2 regions of the Nonomuraea sp. C10 genome follow, and region 1 is predicted to be linked to the other one. Evidence: predicted binding sites of a transcription regulator. Region 1 holds the regulator's gene; the other holds the start of a gene.
What was found. Region 1 encodes LexA, which represses DNA repair genes until DNA is damaged. Its sites were predicted from a motif close to TCGAACANNTGTTCGA; they were not measured.
Positions count from the first base shown of each region.

Region 2: recA (recombinase RecA) is a predicted target of LexA. The motif match lies at 2,736-2,751, and genes of this name have one in related genera.

Region 1 covers NZ_VPFF01000001.1:1,481,589-1,487,613, forward strand. The annotation lists gene FR742_RS06730 (S41 family peptidase) at 1-1,212, shown strand, start outside; gene FR742_RS06735 (MalY/PatB family protein) at 1,259-2,371, opposite strand; gene FR742_RS06740 (DoxX family protein) at 2,406-2,813, opposite strand; gene lexA (transcriptional repressor LexA) at 3,062-3,769, opposite strand; gene FR742_RS06750 (hypothetical protein) at 4,973-5,542, shown strand.
Region 2 covers NZ_VPFF01000001.1:5,905,640-5,911,664, reverse strand. The annotation lists gene FR742_RS27075 (ATP-dependent helicase) at 1-1,238, opposite strand, end outside; gene FR742_RS27070 (VOC family protein) at 1,328-1,816, shown strand; gene FR742_RS27065 (DUF3046 domain-containing protein) at 2,192-2,386, shown strand; gene FR742_RS27060 (hypothetical protein) at 2,378-2,644, opposite strand; gene recA (recombinase RecA) at 2,866-3,963, shown strand; gene FR742_RS44755 (hypothetical protein) at 4,969-5,112, shown strand; gene recX (recombination regulator RecX) at 5,241-6,025, shown strand, end outside.

The DNA of each region.
Region 1 (6,025 bases):
CGGGTCGCCGTCCAGCTCGACCCCGTCGCCGAATGGCGGCAGGGCTACCGCGAGGCCGGCCGGCTCATGCGCGACCACTTCTGGCGCGCCGACATGAACGGCGTCGACTGGCAGGGCGTCCTCGACCGCTACGCGCCCTTCGCCGAGCGCATCGGCGCCTACTCGGAGCTGATCGACCTGCTCTGGGAGGTGCAGGGCGAGCTCGGCACCTCCCACGCGTACGCCATCGGCAACGGCCCCACGGTCGACCCGCGCCGCCGCCAGGGCCTGCTCGGCGCCGACCTGGCCCGCGACGAGGACGGCACCTGGCGGGTCGAGCGTGTCATCGCGGGCGAGTCGTCCGACCACGACGCGCGCTCGCCGCTGCTCGCGCCCGGCGTCGCGGTCCGCCAGGGCGACGCCCTCGTCGCCGTCAACGGCCGCCCCGTCGATCCGGTACGCGGGCCGCTCCCGCTCCTGGCGGGCACCGCGAACCAGCCGATCCAGCTGACCGTCCGCCCGGCCGCGGGCGGCGAGACCCGCAAGGTCGTGGTCACCCCGATCGCCGACGAGACCCGGCTGCGCTACCACGACTGGGTCGAGGGCCGGCGCGCGTTCGTCCGGGAGGCGTCCGGCGGGCGGCTCGGCTACCTGCACGTGCCCGACATGGTGGCGTCCGGGTGGGCGCAGTTCCACCGCGACCTGCGTACCGAGATGGCGTACGAGGGACTCGTCGTGGACGTGCGCGAGAACGGCGGCGGGCACGTGTCCGAGCTCATCCTGGAGAAGCTGTCGCGCAAGGTCACCGGCTGGATCCGGGTCCGCGGCCACCAGCCGATGCGCTACCCCGAGGACTCCCCGCGCGGGCCCGTCGTCACCGTGACCGACGAGTTCGCCGGCTCCGACGGCGACATCGTGAGCGCCGGCATCAAGAACCGCGGCATCGGCCCCCTCGTCGGCGTCCGCACCTGGGGCGGCGTGATCGGCATCGACTCGCGCTACTCGCTGGTCGACGGCACCGTCGTCACCCAGCCGCGGTACTCGTTCTGGCTGGAAGGGCACGGTTGGGGAGTGGAGAACCACGGCGTCGACCCGGACGTCGAGGTCGTCATGACACCCCAGGACCGCGCGGCCGGCCGCGACCCCCAGCTGGAGAAGGCCGTGGAGCTGGCACTCTCCGCCCTGGAGGAGCGCCCCGCCGCCACCCCGCCCGACCTCCCGCCCCTGCCGTAACGACCCCGGGGGACGGCTCCTCGTCCGGAGAGCCGTCCCCGCCCGATCAGGGCGTCACGGTGGCTATCCTCCGCAGGATCTCGGCGAGAACGGGCTCGGAGGTGGCGAAGTTCAGCCGGACGAACGTCTCGCCGCCCGGCCCGAACACGGCGCCGTCGCTGAGGAGGACCTTCGCCTCCCGCTCCAGCTGCTCCGCCACCCCGGGACGGCCGTAGTCGAGCCACGCCAGGTAGGTGGCCTCCGGCACACGGTACGTGACGCCCTCGGGCAGGTGTTCGGCGATGGCGCGCCGGTTCCGGTCGAGCAGCGCGACCGTGTCCGCCAGCCAGGCGTCACCGTGCCGCCAGGCGGCCACGGTCGCCTCCACGCCGAACACGTTCGCCGAGCCGAAGAGGAACGGCGGCTGGGCGTCCAGCGCCCCGCGCAGCCCGGGGGAGCCGAGGTGCGCCACCGAGCAGCGGATCCCGCCCAGGTTGAACGCCTTGGTGGCCGAGGTCAGGGTGACCGTCCGGTGAGGCAGGATCGTGCCGAACGGGATGTGCCGGTTCGGCTCGTACACCAGGTCCGCGTGGATCTCGTCGGAGATGACCAGCAGATCGTGCCGTTCGGCCAGCTCGGCGAGCTCCTCCAGCTCGGCCCTGGTGAAGACGCGGCCGGTCGGGTTCTGCGGGTTGACCAGCAGCAGCACCTTGCACCCGGACAGGTCGGGGATCTCGGCGCGCCACGAGTCGCCGTCCGGCACGAGCCGGATGGGGCGCAGCGGCCGGTCCATGGTCTCCAGCGTGCCGAGGAACGGGTGATAGGCCGGGGTGTGCAGCGCCACCCCGTCTCCCGGGGCCGTCCACACGTGCAGCAGCACCTGCAGGGCCTGGTTGATGTCGGAGTAGGAGCGGACCAGGCCCGGATCGGGCTCCCACCCGTATCGGGCGGCCATCCGCTCCGCGAACGCCTCGGCGAGCGGCCCGCTCTGGGGGCTGTCGAGCCACGAGGGATAGCCGAGGTCGCCTTCCGCCCGGCGGCGCAGCGCCTCGACCACCTCGGGAGCGGACGGCAGGTCCATGTCGGCCACCCACGCGGGGATGACCCCCGGGTCGGCCTTCGCCCACTTGAGCCCGTCGTTGCGTGCTTTGAACGCTTCGCCCACGAATGTGTCGCTCACCCAGACATTCTAGGAATGTCGGCCTTCGTACGGATCAGCCGCCGGCCAGCGACCGCCACAGCCGGTCCGTACGATCACGCCGCCCCCACGCGATCAGCCCGCTCACCACGAGCAGGACCAGCGGCAGCGCCACAGGCCCGCCGCTCACGAACGCCTCGGTCAGCACCGCACCGGCCATCAGCCCGGCGCCCGCCAGCGCGGCCGCTCCGGCCACCGGGGGCGCCAGCAGGCACACCGCCATCGCGACCTCCAGCACCGCGACCAGGTAGCGGAACCAGTCGCCCCATCCGATCGCCTCGAACGTGGACACCGACGGCTCAGCCCCGGTGAACTTGCCCATCGCCGCCATCAGCAGCATGCCCGCCATGACCACCTGGAGCACCCACAGGCCGGCCCCGGCCAGCCGCCGCCCGGCACTCGGCCTCGTCTCGATCTTCTCCATGCCGCCGAGATTATGGACTGCGATCAACCGCCGGAATGCGGCTGGTTACCGGACAAGGGTGGAGGTAGGTGCACTTGCCCGGAGACGCGCCGTGTGCGACGGAACCATGGAACCCGGGCAGCCGGAGAGGCGCCCGCCGGACAGGACGCGCGTGGAGAGGAGGACGGCGGCCATCGGCGGGCTGGTGGGCGAGAGCCGGTGAGGAGCGCGGTGCGGGACGGCCGCACCGCGTCTCACACGGCGAGGGGTCAGAGGCGGCGCAGGACCGCCACGACCTTGCCCAGGACGCTGGCCTCGTCGCCGGGGATGGGCTCGTAGTTGTCGTTGTGCGGCACCAGCCAGACGTGGCCGTCCTTGCGCTTGAAGGTCTTGACCGTCGCCTCGCCCTCGATCATCGCGGCCACGATGTCGCCGCTCTCGGCGACCGGCTGCTGCCGGACCACGACCCAGTCGCCGTCGGCGATCGCGGCGTCGATCATCGAGTCACCGGTGACCTGCAGGAGGAAGAGCGTGCCCTCGCCGACCAGCTGCTTGGGAAGCGCGAAGACGTCCTCGACGCTCTCCTCGGCCAGAATCGGGCCACCGGCGGCGATGCGGCCGACCAGCGGGACGTAGGCGGCGGTGGGCCTGTTGACGGGGGCGTCGTCGGTGGCGGTGTCGGGGTCGACCCACAGCACCGGCTCACCCGGCAGCCGCACCTCCAGCGCGCGCGGGCGGTGGGGGTCTCGCCGCAGATAGCCCTTGCGCTGCAAAGCCGTCAACTGGTGCGACACGCTGGACGTGCTGGTCAACTGGACGGCCTCGCCGATCTCGCGCATGGACGGCGGATAGCCGCGCTGCTGCACCGAGTCGCGGATCACCTCGAGGATCTTGCGTTGCCTGGGGGTCAGCCCCAGTGAGTCACGCCTTCGCACCGCGAGGTCACTGACCCCATTGGCGTCATCCCGCTCGCTCATGCCTCTCCTCCTCGCCCGGCAACCCGCCCCGCGGGCGAGGCTCCCGGTCCGTGGTCCTGATGTCGCACACAGCGACCGTATCTCTGTTGAAGATCATCTTCAAACAGTTGTTCGAGTCTTCCTCGAAAATGTCGGCAGTGTGGTGTAGAACATCGTACGGGAGTTCGATCGACACCGTGTTCGATTTGCCGATCTTTCTACGGCCGTTTCCGGGGGCCACGACGGCGGGAGGTCCATCATGCGAACGACCAGACGGAGCCACCGCGCAGCGCGCATCCACGGGATGCTCTGATGGCGGATCCGACCGGCGACCACGGCAAGCGCCTCACCCTCATCGTCGACGCCACCCAGGAGGGGAGCCCTCAGGGACGCCACCCTCGCCCCGAAGCGCCCAGGCGGAATAACGACGGCGGAGCGGGCCCTCGATCGCGATGGGCCGCCGACGGCAAGCGCCCCCACCTGTACCTCGTCCCCCCAGCCCGCCCCGACTCGGACGCCGGCCCTGGCAGGTGGGGGCGAAGCGACGGTGGACCCGTCCGAGGGGGAGAGCGCGCCCCCGGAGCCGGCCAGGCCGTCAACGGCGGGTCCGTCCGAGAGGGAGAACGAGCGCCCGGAGCCGGTCAGATCGTCAACGGCGGGCGCCAGGCGGCGGGCGAGCGTGCGCCGGGAGGCGTCGTCAATGGCGGGTCCGTCCGTACGGAAGAGTGTGCGCCTGGACCCGGTCAGGTCGTGAACGGCGGGTCCGTTCGAGGGGGAGAGCGTGGGCCGGGAGTTGGCCAGGCCGTCAATGGCAGGCGCCGGGCGGCGGGTGAGCGCGTGCCCGGAGCCGGCCAGGTCGTCAACGGTGGGCCTGTCCGTACGGGAGGGCGCGCGCCGGGAGTCGGTCAGGTTGTCAACGGTGGGCGCCAGGCGGGGGGCGAGCGGCGGGTCGTGGAGCGGCGCCGGAGGCAGGGTGCGCCGGAAAGGCGCCTGACGGACGACGGCCCTTTGCGGCGTTCCGGCCTCACCGGCGAAGACGGGCCCGGCGGCGGTCGCGCTGAGCGGTCGCCGGTTTCCCCGGCCCGGGTGCGGGGGCTCAGGCGGGACGGGGCGTCGATGGTGCCCAAGGGGATTGCGCGCGTAGTGCAAGGGGAGCGGATCCCGGTGGACCAGGCGCCGAGGCGCCGGACGCGTAAGGGGGACGGCGCGATTGAAGGGGACGCGGTGCGGTCGCGTCGCCGCGTCGTCGTGCCCGGGACTCCAGCGCAGCTCGGCCGGCCAAGGATGGGCTGGTTCCCGAGGTTCGCGCGGATCGACAGGGCCGGTCGCGCCGCACAGATCGACAGGGCCGGTCGCGTTACGCAGATCGATAGGGCCGGTCGCGCCGCACAGGTTGACAGGACCGGCCGCGCCACGCAGGTCGGCAGGACCGGCGGCACCACGCAGGCCGACAGGGTGGGCCGCTCCGCGGGGGCGGACCGTGGGCGGCGTGCGCGGGCAGGGAAGAGGCTGCGGGGTGGCGCGGCCGAGACCGCGCCGGTGCGGTTGACGCGGCGGGGCCGCGCGGCGCTGGTGCTGGTCATGGCGCTGCTGTCGCTGGGCGGGTTCTGGCTCGGCACCAGGACGGCCGGCCACGCAGGGGTCGAGCGCTCGCCGGGCGCCGTCGGCCTGTCGTGGGCGCAGGTGCGTGAAGGTGACGACCTGTGGAGCGCCGTCGGCCCGCCGTGGGTACAGGTGCGTGAAGGCGCCAGCCCCGAGAAGCGCCGTCGGCCTGTCGTGGGCGCAGGTGCGTGAAGGCGACAACCTGAGCGGCGCCGGCGTCCACCCCGGCGAGGACCTAGGCTCCGTCGCGGACGAGGCAAAGCGGTTCGACAGGCTGACGAGTCCGACCAGACGGACGGGCACCCGCCTCCACGGCGCCGATGGCGTCGGCACCCCTTTACACCAGGGACAATAGGTGACCGTGCGATGCCCGCGAGCCTCCTGTGAACAAACATCACGTACGTGACACGTACCAACAAAAGTGACACGTCCCGGACGACACGCCGAGGCGGGGCGGGGACGCGGGGGCTGATCAGCGACTTCGGCCGGGCGGGCCCGGCCAACTTGCGTTCATGGTCGCGCGCTTCTACGGTTGGACCACAACATCTAGTAGTTACACCGATGTAGTTCACCACACCTTGTGTTTCGGCGACCGCACCAGACAGAAGCTCCGGTGCGTGCGCGAGCGTCCCCAGAGGCGGATGCCGTGCCTGTGGTGACCCCTGAAACGAGGAG
Region 2 (6,025 bases), 4.4 Mb from region 1:
ATCACGCCCTTGGACACCGCGCCCACCTGGTGACCGGCCCGGCCGATGCGCTGCAGCCCGCTCGCCACGCTCGGCGGCGCCTCCACGCACGCCACCAGGTCGACCGCGCCCATGTCGATGCCCAGCTCCAGGCTGGAGGTGGCGACCACGGCGGGCAGCCGCCCCGACTTGAGCGCCTCCTCGATCTGCGCCCGCTCCTGCTTGGACACCGAGCCGTGATGGGCGCGCACGACCTCAGGGCCGACGCCCTTGCTCGCCCCGGCCTGCGCCATCATCTCGGCCGGCGGGCGGTCCCACGCCGACAGGTCGACCTCGCCCCCGCGGCGGGCGAGCGCCAGCTCGTTGAGACGGGTGCAGAGCCGCTCGGCCAGCCGCCGCGAGTTGGCGAACACGATCGTCGAGTCATGGGCCGCGATCAGGTCGAACAGCCGGTCCTCGACATGCGGCCAGATCGACCGGGTGGCCGGGTCGGGCGCGAACTCCTCCGCCTCGGCGGGGGACGGGCCCGCCTCCACCTCGGTCATGTCCTCGACCGGGACGACCACCTGGACCTCGATGCGCTTGTCGGCCGGCGGCTGCACCACCGTCGCCGCGCGCGGACCGCCGAGGAACGCCGCGACCTCGCTCACCGGCCGCACCGTCGCCGACAGGCCGATCCGCTGGGCGGGCCGCTCAAGCAGCGCGTCGAGCCGCTCCAGCGTCAGCGCCAGGTGGGCGCCCCGCTTGGTCGCGGCCACCGCGTGCACCTCGTCGACGATCACCGTCTCCACGCCGCGCAGCGCCTCCCGCGCCTGGCTGGTCAGCAGCAGGAACAGCGACTCCGGCGTGGTGATGAGGATGTCGGACGGCTTGGCGGCGAACCTCCTGCGGTCCTCGGCGGGCGTGTCGCCCGAGCGGATCGCCACCGAGATCTCCGGCACCGGCAGCCCCAGCCGCCGCGCCGTCTGCTTCAGCCCCGCCAGCGGAGCGCGCAGGTTTCGCTCGACGTCGACGGCCAGCGCCTTCAGCGGCGACACGTACACCACCCGCGTGCCCTTCGCGGGCGGCTCGGCCGCCAGCCGGTCGAGCGACCACAGGAAGGCCGCCAGCGTCTTGCCGGACCCGGTCGGCGCCACGACCAGCGTGTTGTCACCGCCGGCGATCGACTCCCACGCGCCATCCTGGGCGGCGGTGGGGGCGGCGAAGGCCCCGGAGAACCAGCTGCTGGTCACCTGGCTGAAGCGGTCGAGCGAGCTCACCAGCACATACTGCCTCGCGCCACCGACAGAAAACGCATTGCGGCCGGGCCGCGTGATTGAGCGGGCGCGCGGGCGGACATACACCGACCGTGACCATCGACCACGCGGCCGTCGAGGCCCGCCGCGAGGAGATCAGGCGGCGCTACCTCTTAGCGCGCCGGCCCTCGTCCAGCGCGCGCGGCCTGCACCACATCGCCCTGTTGTCGTCGGACGTGGAACGCACCGTCAAGTTCTACCAGGAGCTGCTGGAGTTCCCGCTGACGGAGATCTTCGAGAACCGCGACTACAAGGGCTCGAGCCACTTCTTCTTCGACCTCGGCAACGGCAACCTGCTGGCCTTCTTCGACCTCCCCGGCCTCGACCTCGGCCCTTACCAGGAGGTGCTCGGCGGCCTCCACCACATCGCGATCTCCGTCGACCCCGCCACCTGGGAGCGGCTGCGCGGGAAGCTGGAGATGGCCGGCGTGCCGCACCAGATCGAGAGCGGCGCCTCCATCTACTTCAAGGACCCCGACGGCGCCCGGCTGGAGCTGCTCGCCGACCATCTCGGTGAGATGTACGGCGCGCGCGTGCTGTGACGCCGTGACCTAGCGCCGCGACGCGCGGCGCGTGCGCGGACGGCCCGCCCGCGGCTCCTGCCGGATCCCGGCATGCCGCTCGGACCTCTCCGCCTTCTCCTTCCGTACGGCCTCGCGCCGCAATGACAGTAAGTGGCGGCGCTTCGCCCTGTTGGCCTTGGCCTTGACTGACTTGGGGGGTGAGGGTTTCGCGGTCTTCGCCATCAGAGTCGCGCGGAGGGGGACCGCCTGCCTCAGCCGGCGGGGGGATCCGCGCTTCCTCCCTTCCGGGTCTCCGGCACATGCCGATGCCGTGGTTCGAAGGCGGGTGATACGCAGGTCGTTCACGTTCCCGTTGCGTCCTACCCACTCCCGGGGCCGATCCATACTTGAGTGATGCGCCTGACTGAGTTCTGGAGAAGGATGCGCCTGCACTTCGGCGACACCTACGCCGAGTCGTGGGCGCGTGACTACGTGATCGCGCCGCTCGGCGGGCGCACCGTGGTGCAGGCGCTGGCCGACGGCGAGAGCGCCAAGACCGTCTGGCGGGCCGTCTGCCAGGTCGAGGACGTCTCCCCCCGGCTACGCTGAGCCCAGCGTCTCCCTCAGAGCGCGCGCCGTGCGATCGAGGTCGTCGGCGCCGCCCGTGCCGCCGGGCGCCCAGAGAAACAGCCAGCCCCGCTCCGACGGCGTGGCGAAGACCAGGGTCTGCCTGCTCGTGTGCGGATGCCACACCCACAACAGCGGCTCCTCCTCGCCCACCATCCGGCTCACCAGCCCGTGGCGAGGGAGCACCTCGGCGAGGCCCTGCAGATGAGCGCGCCGTTCGCTGGTGTACGAGCTCGCCACGTGGTCACCTCCTGCCCTCTTCCCAGGAGTCTCCCCAGGCTGCGGGAACGCATCCGGGCGCGGGCGGACTTCCTCGCGGACGTGCGTGTGATCGAACAGCCGTTCGGCTACGATGGGCTCGCCGGGCCACGTCTTCCACGACCGCTTCCGGGAAAATGTCGGTGGCAGACCGTAGCTTTCACTCGACTGATTCCGACCACGACCCTCAAGAGGGAGCTCCCATGGCTATCAACGACCGCGAGAAGGCCCTCGAGACCGCCCTCGCCCAGATCGAGCGGCAGTTCGGCAAGGGTTCCGTCATGCGCCTCGGCGATGACGCCCGAGCCCCCATCGAGGTGATCCCGACCGGGTCGATCTCCCTCGACGTCGCGCTCGGCATCGGCGGCCTGCCGCGCGGCAGGATCGTCGAGATCTACGGTCCGGAGTCCTCCGGCAAGACCACCATCGCGCTGCACGCGGTGGCCAACGCGCAGCGGGCCGGCGGCATCGCGGCGTTCATCGACGCCGAGCACGCCCTCGACCCCGAATACGCCAAGAAGCTCGGCGTCGACACCGACGCCCTGCTGGTCTCCCAGCCCGACACCGGCGAGCAGGCGCTGGAGATCGCCGACATGCTGATCAGGTCCGGCGCCGTCGACATCATCGTCATCGACTCGGTGGCCGCCCTGGTGCCCAAGGCCGAGATCGAGGGCGAGATGGGCGACAGCCACGTCGGCCTCCAGGCCCGCCTGATGTCCCAGGCCCTGCGCAAGGTCGCGGGCGCGCTCAGCAGCACCGGCACCACCGCCATCTTCATCAACCAGCTCCGCGAGAAGATCGGCGTGATGTTCGGCAGCCCCGAGACCACGACCGGTGGCAAGGCGCTCAAGTTCTACGCTTCGGTCCGCCTCGACATCCGCCGCATCGAGACCCTCAAGGACGGCACCGAAGCGGTCGGCAACCGGACCCGCGTCAAGGTGGTCAAGAACAAGATGGCCCCGCCCTTCCGGGTGGCCGACTTCGACATCCTCTACGGGGTGGGCGTCTCCCGCGAGGGCGGCCTCATCGACATGGGCGTCGAGCACGGCTTCGTCCGCAAGTCCGGCGCCTGGTACACCTACGAGGGCGACCAGCTCGGCCAGGGCAAGGAGAACGCGCGCAACTTCCTGCGCAACCACCCCGACATGGCCAACGAGATCGAGAAGAAGATCAAGGACAAGCTGGGCGTGGGCCCGCGCCTCGACGAGCCCGCCGAGGCCCCCGCGCCTCCCGCGCCCGCCAAGGCGCCCGCCGCGTCCGGCCGCGGCTCCAAGTCCACGCCGAAGCCTGGTGACGTCTGATCGGTCGGCGCATGAGTGACACGGATCCGGCGCCCCACGACCGGGGCGCCCCGGCCTCATCCCGCCGCAAACCACGGCGCTCCTCATCCGAGGGCGCACCACCCGGCGGGCGCCACCCTTTCTTCGGCGGCCGCGCCCCGGGGGAGCAGCCGCCGGCTGAAGACGCCTGGTGGACACGGCCGGCGGGCGAACCCCAGCAAAGCCACCCCTTCTGGGGCGATCCGACCCCTGCTGAGGGTGAATCCGGGAAGCGGGCTGGCGAAGGGGCGGATCGGGCGGCGGGTGGCTTCTCCGTGCGGGAGCGGGCCGCCGAGGAGGCTTCCCCGGAGGCGCCACGGGACGATCCGGCCGCTGCGGGGCAGTCTGAGGGCAACTCCTCCGTACGGCGACAGGTTGGTGACGATCCGTCCCTGGAAGGGCGACGGGACGATCGGGACGCTTCGGGGCGGCCTGGGGGAAACTTCTTCGTGCGGGGGCAGGTTGGTGAAGAGCTGTCCGTGGAGAGGCACGGAGTGGGGCGGTCTGAAGCTGTCCGCGAGCAGGCGCCCATGGGGCTGTCCCTAGAGGAGTCGCGGCGGGATCCGGATACGGCGGGGCGACCTGCGGATGGATCCTTCACGTCGGAGGGGGTTGACGAGGGGCCGTCCTCGGAGGCACGGCGGGAGTATCCGATGTCCGAGGGGGGCTCTCTGGAGGCTCAGCCGGGGGGAGGGCGGGCGGTCTCCCGGGAGGATCTTTCCGTGCCTGGCTTCACATCGGGAGCCGTCAGCGGATCTTCCGCAGCGGAGCCGGGTGACGGACTTACTAGTGGGGCTCGGGCCGATGGTGATTCGGGCGCAGAGTCTGACGGTCCTTCCAGTGAGGCTCGGGACGATGGTGTTGCCCGCGGGGAGTCTGACGGTCCTTTCAGCGAGGCTCGGGGCGATGGTGCTTCCCGTGATGAACGGTCCGACGGCTCTTCCGATGTGGTGCGGGTCGATGGTCCTTACAACCCGGTAAGGGCCGATGATGCTTTCGATCGGGTGCGCGCTGATGGTGCTTCGTCTGGGGAACGGGCCGGTGGCGGTGCTGCTGCTGAAAGACGAGGCGGCGGTGGGCGCTCGGGCGGGGAGCGGGCCGGTTCGGTTTTCCGGCGAGGCGATGGGTTGACTGATCAGGGGGTTTCGAGGAAGAGGTCTTCTCCGGCGACGAGTGGTGGGAGCGGTGGTTGGCCTTCGCCTGAAGAGTGGCGCGAGCAGCGCCGTCGTCAGCGGGAATCCGTTGTGAACTCCGATGACATGCTTCCTCCCTCCGCAGGCTCCGACGCTGAAGCCGCAGACCCTCGGCCTGCGTTCCACGGTGAGGAGGGCGGCCCGGACGACGCGGATTCGCGTGGAACGCCGCAGGTCATGTCCGGGAGGAGCGTCGCGTCCGTCGTGAGTGCCTGGCGGCCTGGGCAGACCGCAGAGGAGGGGAGGCCTGACGGAGGTGGGGAGTCCTCTCTTTCTCCCGACGCTGCCCTCGATGAGCAGGACGGTGGCGCGGCGGCTTCCCACACCGCGTCCGATGGGATGCCAGGCCGTGGCACGGCGTCAGCTGAGCCGCTGGGCAGTGGTGCGATTCCGTCGGGGGATGCATCGGGTGAGGCGTTGAGCGGTGGTGCGGGCCCGCTGGAGGATGCCTCCGGTGAGGTGCCGGATGGTGGTGCGGCGTCGGTAGGGGATGGTGAGGTGCCGGGCGGCGCGGTGCCGGCGGATGGGGGAACCGGGGCTCCGGGCGGGGCATCGGACGGAGGGACCTGGGCTTCTGCGGGGGTGTCGGACGCAGGGACCGGGACTTCGGCCGGGGTGTCGGACGCAGAGACCGGAACTCCTGCGGGGGCGTCGGCTGCGGGCACGGAGTTCTGGGCGACGCCGGGGGTGGAGCCGGGTTCTGGGGAGAAGGCGAAGAAGGGGCGTAAGGGGAGGCGGTCCGGGCGGAAGGCCGGGCGTGGGTGGTCGGCTGATGGGCCGGATGCCGGTTCGGGTGCGGCAGCGGCGCCCCCCGCCGATCCTGAGGCGGTGGCGCGGGCGATCTGCCTGCG